DNA from 2 places in the Leucobacter fengyongliangi genome. Region 1 is predicted to be linked to the other one. Evidence: predicted binding sites of a transcription regulator. Region 1 holds the regulator's gene; the other holds the start of a gene.
The links. Region 1 encodes LexA, which represses DNA repair genes until DNA is damaged. Its sites were predicted from a motif close to TCGAACANNTGTTCGA; they were not measured.
Positions count from the first base shown of each region.

Region 2: ACTNFK_RS05195 (HNH endonuclease signature motif containing protein) is a predicted target of LexA. The motif match lies at 3,476-3,491, and genes of this name have one in related genera.

Region 1 covers NZ_CM126356.1:1,762,159-1,769,425, forward strand. Annotated here, with positions in the region: gene hisH (imidazole glycerol phosphate synthase subunit HisH) at 1-88, opposite strand, end outside; gene hisB (imidazoleglycerol-phosphate dehydratase HisB) at 85-693, opposite strand; gene ACTNFK_RS08440 (histidinol-phosphate transaminase) at 704-1,786, opposite strand; gene ACTNFK_RS08445 (hypothetical protein) at 1,842-2,285, opposite strand; gene lexA (transcriptional repressor LexA) at 2,622-3,233, shown strand; gene ACTNFK_RS08455 (methylenetetrahydrofolate reductase) at 3,273-4,223, opposite strand; gene hflX (GTPase HflX) at 4,376-5,959, opposite strand; gene ACTNFK_RS08465 (class I SAM-dependent methyltransferase) at 6,064-6,681, shown strand; gene dapF (diaminopimelate epimerase) at 6,686-7,267, opposite strand, start outside.
Region 2 covers NZ_CM126356.1:1,097,569-1,104,835, reverse strand. Annotated here, with positions in the region: gene ACTNFK_RS05210 (aminopeptidase P family protein) at 1-501, shown strand, start outside; gene ACTNFK_RS05205 (histone-like nucleoid-structuring protein Lsr2) at 664-1,011, shown strand; gene ACTNFK_RS05200 (YflT domain-containing protein) at 1,008-1,505, opposite strand; gene ACTNFK_RS05195 (HNH endonuclease signature motif containing protein) at 1,598-3,337, opposite strand; gene ACTNFK_RS05190 (magnesium transporter MgtE N-terminal domain-containing protein) at 3,546-4,805, shown strand; gene ACTNFK_RS05185 (DUF1003 domain-containing protein) at 4,802-5,479, shown strand; gene ACTNFK_RS05180 (Mrp/NBP35 family ATP-binding protein) at 5,463-6,647, shown strand; gene ACTNFK_RS05175 (putative bifunctional diguanylate cyclase/phosphodiesterase) at 6,657-7,267, opposite strand, start outside.

The DNA of each region.
Region 1 (7,267 bases):
CCTCAGCACCAGCGCGCTCAAGCGCTTTGACCGCCGAGTGCACGTTGCCCGAACCGTAGTCGAGCACCGCCACCTTCTTGCGGGTCACAGCGCGCCCTTGGTTGACGGCACCCCCGCGACCAGCGGATCGCGTGTCTTTGCCTGCCGGAATGCGCGGGCAAAGGCCTTGAACTCCGCCTCAGCAATGTGATGCGGATCGCGGCCCTCAACCAGTCGGATGTGGCACGTGAACCGCGCATTCAGGATCAGCGCCTCGAAAAAGTGGCGCACCATGCTGCCGGTGAAGTGCCCACCGATTAAGTGAAACTCGAACCCCGCGGGCTCTCCTGAGTGCACCAGATACGGGCGACCGGAAATGTCAACGACAGCTTGCGCGAGAGCCTCATCGAGGGGCACCAGGGCATCGCCGTAGCGCGAGATTCCCGACTTGTCTCCAAGCGCCTCGAGGAGAGCCTGCCCGAGCACGATTCCCGTGTCTTCGACCGTGTGATGCACATCGATGTGGATATCGCCAATCGCGCGTACGGTGAGATCGGTAAGCGAGTGCCGCGCAAACGCCGTCAACATGTGATCGAAGAACGGCACTCCGGTCTCGACATCTGCCTCGCCGGTTCCGTCGAGGTCGACCTGCACGCTGATCTGTGACTCGCTGGTGTGGCGGTCGAGGGACGCGGTGCGTGGGGATGCGTTCATATCGCTAAGCCTACCGCTCAGCAGAAGTGAGCGCGGTGAGCGCAGTGATGAGCATCGTCGTCTCGTTCTCGGTGCCGGCGGTGATGCGCAAGTGCCCGGGAATGCCCAGATCACGAATCAGGATGCCCTCAGCGAGCAAGGCCTCGAAGGTCGCTGTTGGGTTCGCAAAGCCGCCGACGAGAAGAAAGTTTGCCCCAGAGGGGTGCACAAGGTACCCCAGTTCACTGAGCGCTCTGGCGAGGCGATCGCGCTGCACGCGAATATCTGCCACCGTGGCGAGCATCTCGCTTGCGTGTCGGATGGCCGCCATAGCCGCCGCTTGTGTCAGCGCCGAGAGATGATATGGCAGGCGCACCAGTTTGAGGGCATCGACCACTGCCGGATCTGCCGCAAGGTACCCGAGCCGCACGCCTGCGAACGCGAACGCCTTGCTCATCGTGCGTGAAACCAGGAGGCGCGGACGACCCTGGAGTAGCGTTACCGCACTCTCGCGCTCGGCATCGAATTCGTGATAGGCCTCGTCAACAACCAGAATGCCGTCAAACGCATCGTAGGCAGCAGTGATCGTGTCGAGATCGAGCGGGGTACCCGTCGGATTATTCGGACCACAGAGTATGGCAATGCTCGGAGCGTGCAACCGGAGCGTTTCCGACACAAAATCGGGAGTTAATGCGTAGTCTGCGGGGCGCTCCACCGGCACCCACTGAGTGTCGGTGCCATCGGCGAGCAAGGGGTACATCGAGTACGTCGGAGTAAAGCTCAGGAGGCTTCGCCCGGGTCCACCAAATGCCTGCAGAATCTGCTGCAGCACCTCATTCGATCCATTCGCCGCCCACAACTGCGAGGCCGTCAACCCATGCCCGAGATACCCGGCGAGCGCCTCGCGCAGCTCCACGAAATCGCGATCGGGGTATCGGTTCACGCCGCGAACCGCGCGGGTGAGTTCCGCCACAATCTCGGTGATCACCGCTTCAGGAATGGGATGCGTGTTCTCGTTGACGTTGAGACTCACAGCAACTGGGTCTTGGGGCGCGCCGTACGGGGTCTTCCCCACGAGATTTTGGCGAAGCGGGAGATCTTTCAGGCTGGTCACCTGACCAGTCTAGAACTCGCGCAACTCCCCCACAGACACGAAGTGACACGCCGACCTACGAATCTAGGCCCAAGTCTGTCGCACTCACTACCCCGTCAGCTCCTGAATAACGCAGCGGCACAGCGATCGGCTGCCCCGCCTGCACTCCCGAGCCGCCCAACTGATTCAGACGAACCAGCTCGGCAACCACATCGCGTGGGTCTGCATTCGGATCAAGCTCCGTAGCGACAGACCAGAGTGACGCACCGGGCTGCACTACGACATAACCAAATTCGGCGGAGCTTGCTTCGCTCGTCGCAACCGCTTGAGTAGCGCCGAAGATCGCAGCGGACGCGACCAGCCCGGTAATGAGAGCGGCGAGCATCACCCCGAATACCACCCGACCGCGGCGGGTGAGCCGCATCCGGGGGCTCTGGTGCGCAGCCGACCGAGACCGCGCCTCCTCCAGTGAAACAACTGTGGCGAATTGTGTTGCCCCGGAAGCCGTCTGAATACTCATGCGCTCGTCCTTTCGGTTTCACTGCTCGAACACATTCACATGTATTTCGAACATTTGTTTCGAACATACCTTCGAATAATCGAAACTGCAAGCCCTGGTTCCGCGTATGTTTCGCAACTATTCCGCGACACTCGTACACATATTTGCCCGGATTCGAACAAAAGAACTATGGTTTCGATTACTGGCTTCACTGAACCAGACACCACCGACATTCACGTTGGTGTTGGGGTGACACGAGAGTTCGTCTCAGATGACACCGCGATCCACCGCTATTTCCGGGAGGAACCCGTGACCACACAGGCGCAGCACCCCAAGCCGCTGTCGGAGAAGCAACAGATGATCTTGGAGTTCATTTCTCGCTTCATCGCAAGCCGGAGCTTCCCGCCCTCCATCCGGGAAATTGGCGAGGGAGTCGGCCTCTCCTCGCCTTCGAGCATCACCTATCAGCTCGATCAGCTCGAGCTTGCGGGCTTCCTGCGACGGCATCCAAATCAGAACCGGGCGATCGAACTCCTGACAGTCCCTGAGGCCATCGAGGCAGACGTCTCAGACTTCCCGACGGTGCAGGCAGAAGAGACCGCCTATATTCCGCTTGTTGGTCAGATTGCCGCCGGTGTGCCGATTACCGCCGATCAGCACGTCGAAGAACTCATGCCCCTACCGCGCGCGCTCGTCGGAGACGGCGACCTGTTCATGTTGCGTGTCGTCGGAGATTCGATGATTGATGCCGCAATCTGCGACGGCGATTTAGTGGTTATCCGACAACAACGCGATGCAACAAACGGCGACATTGTGGCCGCGATGCTTGACGGGGAAGCGACCGTCAAGGTCTTTCGTCGCCGCGACGGTCACACCTGGCTTCTGCCGCGCAACAGCGCATTCGAACCCATCCTCGGCGACCATGCCGAGGTCCTCGGCAAGGTCGTTGCCGTGTTCCGCTCGGTGTAAGGCCGGCCTCTCGACGGGCGATCAGAATGGAGCAACCGTTCAGGTCCGCGCGTTTCGACTTTCGTCGACAGGTGCCGCGGTCGAGGGTGCGAGCGGGTGCGGAGTGACGTGCCCGAGCGCGCGCAACACCGCGGTGACCTGCTCGTGACGGTTGAAAGTGTAGAGATGAATCGACGGCGCGCCACCCGCGAGAAGCTCCCGGGCCAGCTCAACCGTGTGCTCAACACCCAGTTCTGGCGAGGTGCCCCCCGCGGCTTCGAGCGCCCGCACCAGTTGCGGCGGTGCCGGGCGTCCTGCCAAATCTGCCACCTTACGCAATTGGCCCAGGTTGGACACCGGCATCATGCCGGGCAGAAGTGGGATATGCAGGCCCGCCTGCCGCGCCTCCTCCGCGAATGACAAATACTCCTCGGCGTGGAAGAACAGCTGAGTGATGCCGAGTTCAGCTCCGGCCTCCTGTTTTTCCACAAGCCAGGCAATGTCCTCGCTGCGGGAGCGCGACAACGGATGGCCGTTGGGATACACGGCCACAGCGATGCGGCCCGCGTTGGACGCTGCGGGAATCTCGGCGCGCATCTCAGCGATGAGTCGAATCAGGTCGACGGAACTGAGTGAAGCCGTCACCTCGATGTCGTCTTCGCTCAGCCCACGCGGGGGGTCGCCGCGAAGTGCGAGGAAGTCGTAGATACCCGCCTCATGCGTTTCAGTAATGACGGCGCGCACCTCGTCGCGCGTCATGCCCACCGTCGTGAGGTGAGCCATGGGCAGCGCGTCGGTGTACTGCCGCAGGTACTTGAGGAGATCAAGCGAGGCATCGCGGGTTGATCCGCTCGCACCGTAGGTCACGGAGATGAACTCCGGCCCCGCTGCGGCGAGGTGCTGCACCGCGTGCCCGAGCGCCAGCGCTGCGGCGGAGGTGCGCGCGGGGAAAACTTCGAATGAAAAGCGCAGTGGCGCCGGGGCACCAGGGGCGGGCTTCTCGAGCGACACGCGGCGCCTCCAACTGATTGCGAGTAGTGAATGCATTGAGCCTACAGAGGTGGATCTGCCCGCTCGAAACCGACTGCAACAGTCGGCAGAAATATGACCTCGGCGAAGCTACTGGCTCCCAAGACATGCGCCAGGCGGCCGCGACGGCCCGTCTAGCCGGAAGGAGGCGTGCTCAGAGTGAACGGCTCGAGCTTGGCGAGCGTCTCTCCGCTTACGTATGCCCGAACACGGGTGCCTTGCTCGACGTACTCCGTCTCGAGTACCCGGTTTCGCTCGTGCAGCTCGGCGACCAGGTCGCCTCGTTCGTAGGGCACGATGACGGTCACTTCTCGATCGGGAACGGGCAGCGTCGCGTCGATTCGGGCCTTCAACTCGGCGATGCCCTCGCCGGTGCGGGCTGAGACGAACACCGCGTCGGGTGCGAGCCCGTGCAGCACCAGCCGCTGTGTGTCGTCGATCAGGTCGGCCTTGTTGAAGACCACGATCTCGGGGATCGACTGCGCCTCGACCTCCGCGATCACCTGGCGCACGGTCTTCAGCTGCGCCTCCGGTTCGGGGTGGGACGCATCAACCACGTGCACGATCACGTCGGCCCCAGCCACCTCCTCGAAGGTGGAACGGAAGGCTTCAACGAGCTGATGCGGCAGGCTCCTGACAAACCCAACGGTGTCAGTGAAGGTGAAACTGCGGCCATCCGAGGTTTCCGCGTGTCGCACCGTGGTGTCGAGAGTGGCAAAGAGTTGGTTCTGCACGAGCGCCTCCGCGCCCGTGAGTCGGTTGAGCAGGCTCGACTTCCCGGCGTTGGTGTAGCCAGCGATTGCGACCGATGGCACCTCGCCGCGTTTGCGGTTCGCTCGCTTGGCCTCGCGCGCCGGAGCGAACTCAGCGATCTGCTTGCGTAGCTTCGCCATTCGCGTGTTGATGCGGCGCCGATCAAGCTCGATCTTGGTTTCACCCGGACCGCGTGAACCCATGCCGGCCCCGGCAGCGCCCACTTGCCCGCCTGCCTGCCGCGACATCGAGTCGCCCCAGCCGCGCAGACGCGGCAGCAAGTACCGCAATTGTGCGAGCTCAACCTGAGCCTTACCTTCGCGACTCTTCGCGTGCTGGCTGAAAATATCGAGGATCACCGCGGTACGGTCGATCACCTTCACCTTCACGACATCTTCGAGTGCTCGGCGCTGGCTCGGCGCGAGTTCGGTGTCAGCAACAACGGTGTCAGCTCCCTCCGCCGCCACCATCTCGGCAAGCTCTTGTGCCTTCCCCTTGCCGAAGTAGGTCGCCGGATCAGGGTTTGCCCGACGCTGGAGCAAGCCGTCGATGACTCGCGCCCCGGCAGTCTCAGCGAGCGCCGCGAGCTCGCGCAGCGAGTTCTCAGCGTCCTCCTGCCCATGCTTTCCATTCGAACTGTAGACACCAATCAGAATGACATTTTCCAGTCGCAGCTGCCGGTACTCGACCTCCGTGACGTCTTCGAGTTCGGTCGAGAGCCCGGGCACGCGCTTGAGTGACGCGCGTTCTTCGCGTTCGAGCCGAATCGAGTCGAGGTCTTTCCCCAGTTGGTCGTGAGCCTCAGCGCCGAGCGCCTGCGCGCCGCCGGTGAGGTCGCGAATCACCGTGGCGTGGCCGACACCCTGGGCGCGCGCCAACACCCGGTCAAGCGGATCTCCAGGGTCGTGCGAAGCTGGGGTGTTCGGCTGATCCGCTGCTGTGGAGGGCGATTCTGATTTGGTCATCTGAATTCCAGTCTAAGTCGGGACGTGGTTTTCGGCCCTGCTGTTCACCCACAGCGCACCACACCCGTGGGGCACGCGCCCGGTGAGACTGAGATACTGGGTCGGTGACACAGCACTACTTCTCAGAATCCCCAGTCGGCGATGCCAGGCAGCGCGAGATCGAGGTCGAGCTCGCCGGAGCACCCAGGCTGCTCGTGACCGCGGGCGGCGTCTTCAGCCCCGAACACCTCGACCAGGGAACCGCGGTGCTGCTTCGCACGCTGGAGAAGGCATCGCACGGCGCGACACCCCTCGCGGGGCCGCTGCTCGACCTCGGGTGCGGATGGGGTCCCCTCGCCCTTTCTGCAGCGCTAACCCACCCAGATGCGGAGATCTGGGCGGTCGACATCAACGAACGGGCGCGGTCGCTCGCATCAGCAAACGCCGCGCGCCTGGGCCTGGAAAATCTGCGGGTTGCCGCGCCTGCTGACGTACCGACAGCCGTTGAATTTGCCGAGATCCACTCGAACCCTCCGATTCGTATCGGCAAGCAGGCGCTGCACGCGCTCCTCGCACAGTGGCTCCCGCGACTTGCGCCCGGCGGATCCGCCACCCTCGTTGTCGCGAAGCATCTGGGGGCCGATTCGCTTCAATCGTGGATCGCGGCCGAGTTTCCTGAGCTCTCTGTCACCCGCATCGCGCGCGACAAGGGATTTTCGGTCATCAGAGCCGTCAAAGACTAGGGACCTACTCAGGCAGCTCGATCGTGCCGCGATAGACGAGTTCAGCTGGCCCCGACAGCGACACGTGCTCCCCCTCCTCGGTCGGAAACATGCGCACCGCGAGCCGACCGCCGGGAACCTCCACGCTCCAGTGATTGGGCATCCCCTCGCCTCCCCAATAGCGGAAGGCAAGCGCCGCGGCCGCAGTTCCCGTGCCGCACGAGAGGGTCTCGCCGGAACCGCGCTCATGCACCCGCATGCGAATTCGGGCGACACCGTCTTTGATGAGCGGTTCCTCCGGCACGACGAACTCGACGTTCGCGCCCGACTCGGGCGCTGGATCCAGCGTCGGCGCGTCGCTGAGCTCCAGACCGTCGAGCTTGGCATCGGCGGCGAGCGCCGTCACCACGTGCGGATTCCCGAGGTCTATGCCCTGGCCGGGCCTCGGCACGTGCAACCCGCGCGCGGCGACCAGGTACTCCTCGGTGAGACGCCACCTACCGAGATCCACCGTGTAGCCAGACACGCCAGCGAGCACGTCTTTCACCCCGGCACGCGTGCCGATGGGAAGGGTGTCGCGCCGCTCGGGCGTCACCAGCCCTTCGGT
Region 2 (7,267 bases), 660 kb from region 1:
TCGGGCACCTTCACCGAGGTGCAGCGCCGGGTGTACGAAGCGGTGCTCGAGGCGGCAGACGCGGCGCGAGCCATCGTGCGGCCCGGGATCCGCTTTGGTGATGTGCACGATGCTGCGATGCGCGTGATCGAGCGAAAGACCCGCGAGTGGGGATTGCTGCCCGCAGCCGCGACAAACGACACCACCCCCTATCACCGCCGCTACATGGTGCACGGCACGAGCCACCACCTGGGACTTGACGTGCACGACTGCGCGCAGGCGCGGCGAGAAATGTACCTTGACGGGATCGTGGAGGCGGGAATGGTGTTCACGATCGAGCCCGGGCTCTACTTCCAGCCCGACGATCTCACTGCCCCCGCCGAGTATCGCGGCATTGGGGTGCGCATCGAAGACGACATTCTTGTCACCGAAGACGGCTGCATCAATCTTTCTGCAGCGATTCCCCGCACTCCCGAGGCCGTCGAGGAATGGGTTCGCTCACGTCGCACACCCGGAGAGTAAATACACTTCTGCGTATCAGGAGGAATGATTCGGTGAATCCCCGCGTGAATTCCGAGTTCCCTTATACTCATTCGTAATCTATGTATCCAACTCATTACCTGATGGGGCAATTCAGATACATATCGCGACATTCGCGCAAATGAATGAAATACAGGGTGTCTCATGGCAAAGCGAATTACAGAAATCCTCGTCGACGATCTCGACGGCACTGAGATTGTTCCTGGCGCAGGCCGCACCGTGAAGTTCGCTTTTGAGGGTGTGAACTATGAGATTGATCTCACCGATGAGCACGCCGATGAAATGCGCGCGGCATTGTCGGGCTATCTCGCGGTCTCACGAAAGGTCGGGAGTCCTACTCGTGCCTCATCACGCGCGGTACCTCGCACCGGTGCTGCCTCTGGCAGGGATCTCACGTCAGTGCGCACCTGGTTGCGTGCGAACGGCATGGACGTGTCTGACCGGGGCCGGATTCCAGCCGCACTCCTCGAAAAATATGAGGCCGCGCACTAATCGTTGCTTTTCGCCAGTATTTCTCTTGCCTGCTGCACCAAAGAGGGAGAAGCAATGAGATCATACCTCGTAGCAACAAATTGCATAACTGAGGAAAAGTCTCTTCTGTTTCGATTCATAGCATAAGAGAGAACACCGAACAGCATTCCAAAACCGGCACCAATTGCTATCGCCGAGAGAAATACACCGAATATCGCCGCATTATCGGGCTGGAATATGAAGAGCAATAGCCCGAGAAAGAGACCCAGGTACGCGCCCGAGAGAGCCCCCATGAGTGCAACGCGGCCGTAGGTGAGCTTTCCGGTAACCCGCTCCACACTGCAGACATCGTTTCCGAGAATGGAGACTTCGTTCACGGGAAAGTTCGCGCGCGCGAGGCGATCGACGGCGTGCATGGCATCTGCATAGTGATCGTAGGTTGAAATAACCTCGCCCTTGGGCAGCTCGGGCATTTGCGGGAGGCGGCGCATTGCGCCGGGGCTTGAATTGCTCATGCCGCGATTCTCCCACGCTTGCCCAATATTCCAGAGCAGGACAGTTGAATCAAGTAATCACCTAAGAACTGACTCTCATCAGCCTTGCTCGGTCATCGACCGGGCGGTGCTTCGGAACGCTCAGGTGGCGCAGGTCTCCCCTGGCCTGGCTGGGGCGCCGAGGATGGCGCCGGGGATGGCGGTGGCGGTGGCGAAGCGCGCCCAGCGTAATGATATTCGGGGAGATCGGCGTGATCCACCCCGAGCGGACTCGTCCAGATCAGGGTGCCACCAGTCTCTTGTCGCACGGACCACCGTGCCGTGTCCATCAGATCAGGGTGTTTGAGCGCGTGGTGGCGGCGGCAAAGAAATGAAGCATTCCCGAGGGTAGTCGCCCCGCCGTTCATCCACTCCACCGTGTGGTCAACGTCGCAGAAGTGGGTCGGCATCCGGCACCCCGGGAACCGGCAGTGCTGATCGCGGGCCTCGAGCGTGCGCCGCATCGCTTCCGTGATCCGATACCGATCGGTCGATATGACCCCGCCGTCATCATCAAGACCGACCCGGTTCCAACCCGGCGCGGTCGCGGAGAGCTGCCTGGCGGTGACCGCGTCGATCGGCCCGTACCCGGCAAGGGTCGCGTGCTCAGCACGCTCACCGGTCGGCAGCAGCAAGGTGATCGTTGGAGTGATGCCGCGGATCCCGCTCCGGTGCGTTGGGGCCCGCCATGCGCGGCCCGCTCCCCCGACACCAGCATCTCCGGCAACGTAGGCAGCATCGGCAGCATCGGCAAGGCCAGCACACCTCTCCGCATCGTTTTCGCACGGGTTCCCGGTCACACCCGTCAGCAGCAAATCAGCGAAGATATCGGCGCGAAGCTGATCCATACCCCGCACATCCACATCAGGATCCGCGGCCCCCGTCGCACCGATCGCCCGTTTCGTGGCGCGTGCGCCCTGCGAGAGACGATCGAAGATGCCATACGCCAGCACCGCGGAGACCTCCGCCCCGACCTCCGCCATCCCGTCTTCAAGCTCCCGCACCCACACCCGACGACACGCCACCGCCGCCTCATGCCGCTCCTCAAGCGCCACCGGGTTGAGTGTCTCCGCGACCTGACGAAGTTTCGTGCGCAGTCGACCTGGCGTGAGCGCCCCCGCAAGCTCCAACGCCCGCGCCTCGAACCCGGCCCGCACCGTGGCACCCTCGTCACCGCCCGGCAGCTGCGCCCCCGCAGCCGTGATCGCGCGCACATGCGCCGTGGTGACCTGCCCCACCCCCAACGCCGTCAACACACCCGGAAACCGGGTAGCAAGATTCCACGCCTGCGAGCACTGCTCAAGCACCGCACGGTCACTCACATGCACCCGAGTCGCGCACTCCGCCACGAACGACCGCAACACCACATCGTGCGGATCCGAAGGAGCTGGCACCACCTCCTCGCGCACATGCTGCGAGAGTGCCACGATCTTCGCGAGGGCCCGCGCCTGATCAGCCTCCGCCTCGGCCTTGCGCTTCGTCGCCGCAACCCAATCGTCGCGATACCCGGCGAGCAACGCCAGATCGTAATCGTGGATCAGACCAGACCCGCCAGCTTTTCCGCGCCCACCGCGGCCCGCACCCGTACCCATACCTTCAATAGGCGCCTCACCCGCGACACCGGCACCACCCGATCCACCTGATCCACAGCCGGCATCTGCAGAAATAAACCTCACCCGAGACGCGGATGCACTACCGCCGAGCGAAGCCGCCATGCCCGCAACGCCCACAGCACCAACAGCAGCAGCACCAGCACCGACAAATGCCGGGTCAGCCAGGCCAGCCGGCCCGCGAGCGAGATCGTTTTCGAACATATGTACAGTCAACCAGGCGCCACCGACATGCACGACCCCCCAAGGCCCGTTTGGGCCCAAAAAGCATCCCTTGCTCTCATTGAGCACCCTACAAAGCGAACATACGCTCCCCTACTTCGTTCCATTTGGAAGCAGCACACGAAAACAACTTCGGCACGCGGGGGTCTAGCCCAGTGAGTCGGCCGGGCAACCCAGCTAGTCTTGACCTGTGAGCAGTTCGCGAATTTTCGTGCGTCGACTCGCCGGCCGCGGCGTATTCGACCCAGTCGGCGACCGCATCGGCAAGGTTCGTGATGTCCTCGTGGTCTACCGCGCCGCCGCGGCCCCCCGGGTCGTGGGGCTCATCGTCGAGATCCCGGGCAAACGTCGCGTATTCGTGCCGATCGGGCGCATCACATCGATCGGTGCGGGACAAATCATCGCCACCGGACTCATCAATGTGCGCAGATTCGAGCAGCGACTGGGCGAGACGCGCATGATCGCCGAGATGATGGGCCGTGAGGTGCACCTGACAGATGTCACAGGCGTCGCCACGATTGAAGATGCCGCGATCGATCGCACGCGCTCGGGCGAGTGGATCGTTTCCGAGGTATTCGTGCGACTACCTAAGCCCGCGGCGCCCTTTGCGCGTGGCGATTCCCGCATCGTGCGCTGGGCCGACGTTCGACTCCCGACGGAATCGGCGAATGCCCAGTCCGCGGAGTCCCTGATTCAGACCCTGGTGGATCTGAAGCCGGCCGACCTTGCTGAGGCACTCCTTGAGCTCCCGAACGCGCGCATGATCGAAGTTGTGACCGAATTGCCTGACAATCTCGTCGCCGACGCACTCGAGGAAATGACCGAGACCGACCAACTTGCGATCCTCGGACAGGTCTCAAACCACCGCGCTGCCGACGTACTTGACGAAATGGAGCCCGACGACGCAGCCGACCTGATCGCAGCACTCCCCGCAGCACAGGGCGAGGAACTCCTGGAACTGATGGAGCCCGAGGAAGCGAAAGACGTGCGGCGACTTCTGAAGTATCATTCCGACACCGCCGGTGGCCTGATGAGCCCGTCGCCAATTGTGCTCTCTGCGGAGTCGAGTGTCGCCGAGGGTTTGGCGATGATCCGCCGGACCGAGATTCCGGCCGCGATGGCTTCCGCTGTCTATGTCACTCTTCCCCCGTATGAGACCCCCACCGGCGAGTACGTCGGCATGGCCCACTTCCAGCGCATGCTGCGTTACCCGCCGCACGAGCGCATGTCGGCGCTCGTCGATACGGAGATCGAGGCAGTGTCCGTGCACGCGAGTGCCGCCGAGGTCGCGCGGCGCCTCGCCAGCTACGACCTGGTCGCGCTGCCCGTCATTGACGATCAACAGCGACTGGTGGGTGTCGTGACCGTCGACGATGTCCTCGATCATCTCCTCCCCGACGACTGGCGCCACGCGGTCGACGAGACACCGCTGCCCGGAGCCCACCGATGACTCCGGCGAAGCGCCAGCCGGCCCTCGACTCCCCCACCAGCCCGACCAGCCGCACCGAACGTCGCTTTGGCCTGTTTCGCCGTGGCGACGGGGGCGGCAACGAACGCTTCGGCCGCTGGACCGAGGGCATCGCCCGCGGTATGGGCACCCCATGGTTCCTGCTCGGCCTCACCGTGTTCGCATTGGCATGGCTCGCCTGGAACACGATGTCGCCCGAGCCGTGGCGCTTCGACTCGGCAGCACTCGGTTTCACCGCGCTCACGCTCATTCTCTCGCTGCAGGCGTCCTACGCTGCCCCGATGATCCTGCTCGCGCAGAACCGGCAAGATGACCGGGATCGGGTGCAGATCGAACAGGACAGGCAGCGCGCCGAACGCGCCCTCGCCGACACCGAGTTCCTCGCGCGCGAGGTTGTTGCGTTGCGGATCGCGCTCCGCGACCTTCCCGACCGCGACTTCGTGCGCGCTGAGCTCAGGGCACTCCTGGCCGACCTCGAGCTGGAGCGCGAGATCGATCGCCAAGAACAGGCGGCCGAGCGTCCTGCGCATGCAGAGCAGGACGCAGAAATCGCTGCGGGTTTCCGAGAGCACACCCACGACATCTCGGCGAAGAATGACGCCGAAGATGCCTCCGAGACCGAGCCCGGCACAGGGATCGATGATCGACTTCGCTGATCGCTCGTCGGCCAGTGTCACCGAGCAGGCGGTGTGGCGCGCGCTCGACACCGTGCGGGACCCGGAAATCCTCCGTCCTATCACTGACCTCGGCATGGTGCGCGGGGTCTCCGTGGACGACGCGGGTGTCGCCTCCGTCGGTGTCTCGCTCACGATTTCCGGCTGCCCGGCCGCGCAACGCATCGAGGCCGACACTCGCGCAGCGACCCTCTCCGCTCCTGGCGTGACGGGCGCGCACATCGACGTCGATGTGATGTCACCCGCTGCGCGCGCGGAGTTCACCGATCGGGTGCGTGGCGCACGCGCCCAGCGCGTGTCGCAGTTTGGCCCGACCTCACTCACCCGAGTGATCGCCGTGACGAGCGGCAAGGGAGGCGTGGGAAAGTCGTCGGTCACGGTCTCACTCGCAACCGCGCTCGCAGCGCGCGGTCTTTCCGTCGGTCTCATTGATGCTGATGTGTTTGGCTTCTCTATTCCGTCGCTGATGGGCCTCAGCCACGACGGGCGGGTGGAGCAGCCGACCCGCGTCGACGATCTCATCCTGCCTCCCGTAGCTCACGGGGTGAAGGTCATCTCGATCGGAATGTTCCTGGGCGATTCCGACCCCCGGCAGACGGCCGTGTCGTGGCGAGGTCCGATGCTGCACCGCACGATTGAGCAGTTTCTTTGCGATGTGTGGTTTGGCGACCTCGACGTGCTGCTGCTCGATCTCCCGCCCGGCACCGGAGACGTGGCGATCAGCGTGGGCCAGCTGCTGCCGCAGGCCGAGGTGCTCGTCGTCACCACCCCGCAGGAGGCTGCGGCAGACGTTGCGGTGCGCAGCGCACTCGTCGCGAGGCAGACGGGGCAACGGGTGAGCGGCGTGATCGAGAACATGGCGGGCCTCGCGCAGCCAGACGGCACGGTGCTCGATCTGTTTGGTACCGGCGGGGGTAAGCTCGTTGCCGACCGCCTGAGTTCCGACGAACACGGAGTGGTACCGCTGCTCGGGAGCATCCCGCTCAGCGCCGAGTTTCGCGCCTCCGGAGATGCCGGTCAGCCGGCTGTGCTCGAGCTGCCGCACGACCCCGCCGCGCGCGAGCTCAACCGCATCGCCGGGGTGCTCGCCGCGCAGGGCCGCGGGCTCGCGGGCAAGCCCCTGGGCGTCTCGGTGCGCGACGCGCGCTGATCCGCTGTCTTAAGAGATCTGAGCAAGCGGCGCGGGCCGACCGAACAGGTACCCCTGAAACGAGTCGACGCCGAGTTCGCGCAGCAAGAGAAACTGCTCGCGCGACTCGACCCCCTCGACCACAACCTTCAGTTGCATCACGTGGGCAAGATCAACGATCGCCTGCACGATTGCCGCGCCGGTGCTGTCTTCGGTGATGGGCAGCACGAATGAACGGTCGATCTTCAACTGATCGACCGGCAGCCGAACCAGGTAGCTCAGCGACGAGTGCCCGGTGCCGAAGTCGTCGAGGGCAACCTGCACCCCGGTCTCGCGCAGCTCATCGAGCACCTGAATCGAGCGCTCAATGTCGTCGTGCATCAGGCTCTCGGTCACCTCGACCTTGAGTCGATCCGCCGGCGCGCCGTGCCGGGCAAGCGCTGCGCGCACGGAATCGGGAAAGTTTCGTGGGTTGAGCTGTCGCTCGCTCACGTTCACCGACAGCGTGAGGTGCTTCCTCGCCTCGTCTTGTGCCCACTCGCCAAGTATCCGGCACGCCTCATGCAGCACCCACGTGCCCAGATCAACGATCAGCCCCGATTGCTCGGCCAGCGGAATGAACTCGCAAGGCGGCACGAGGC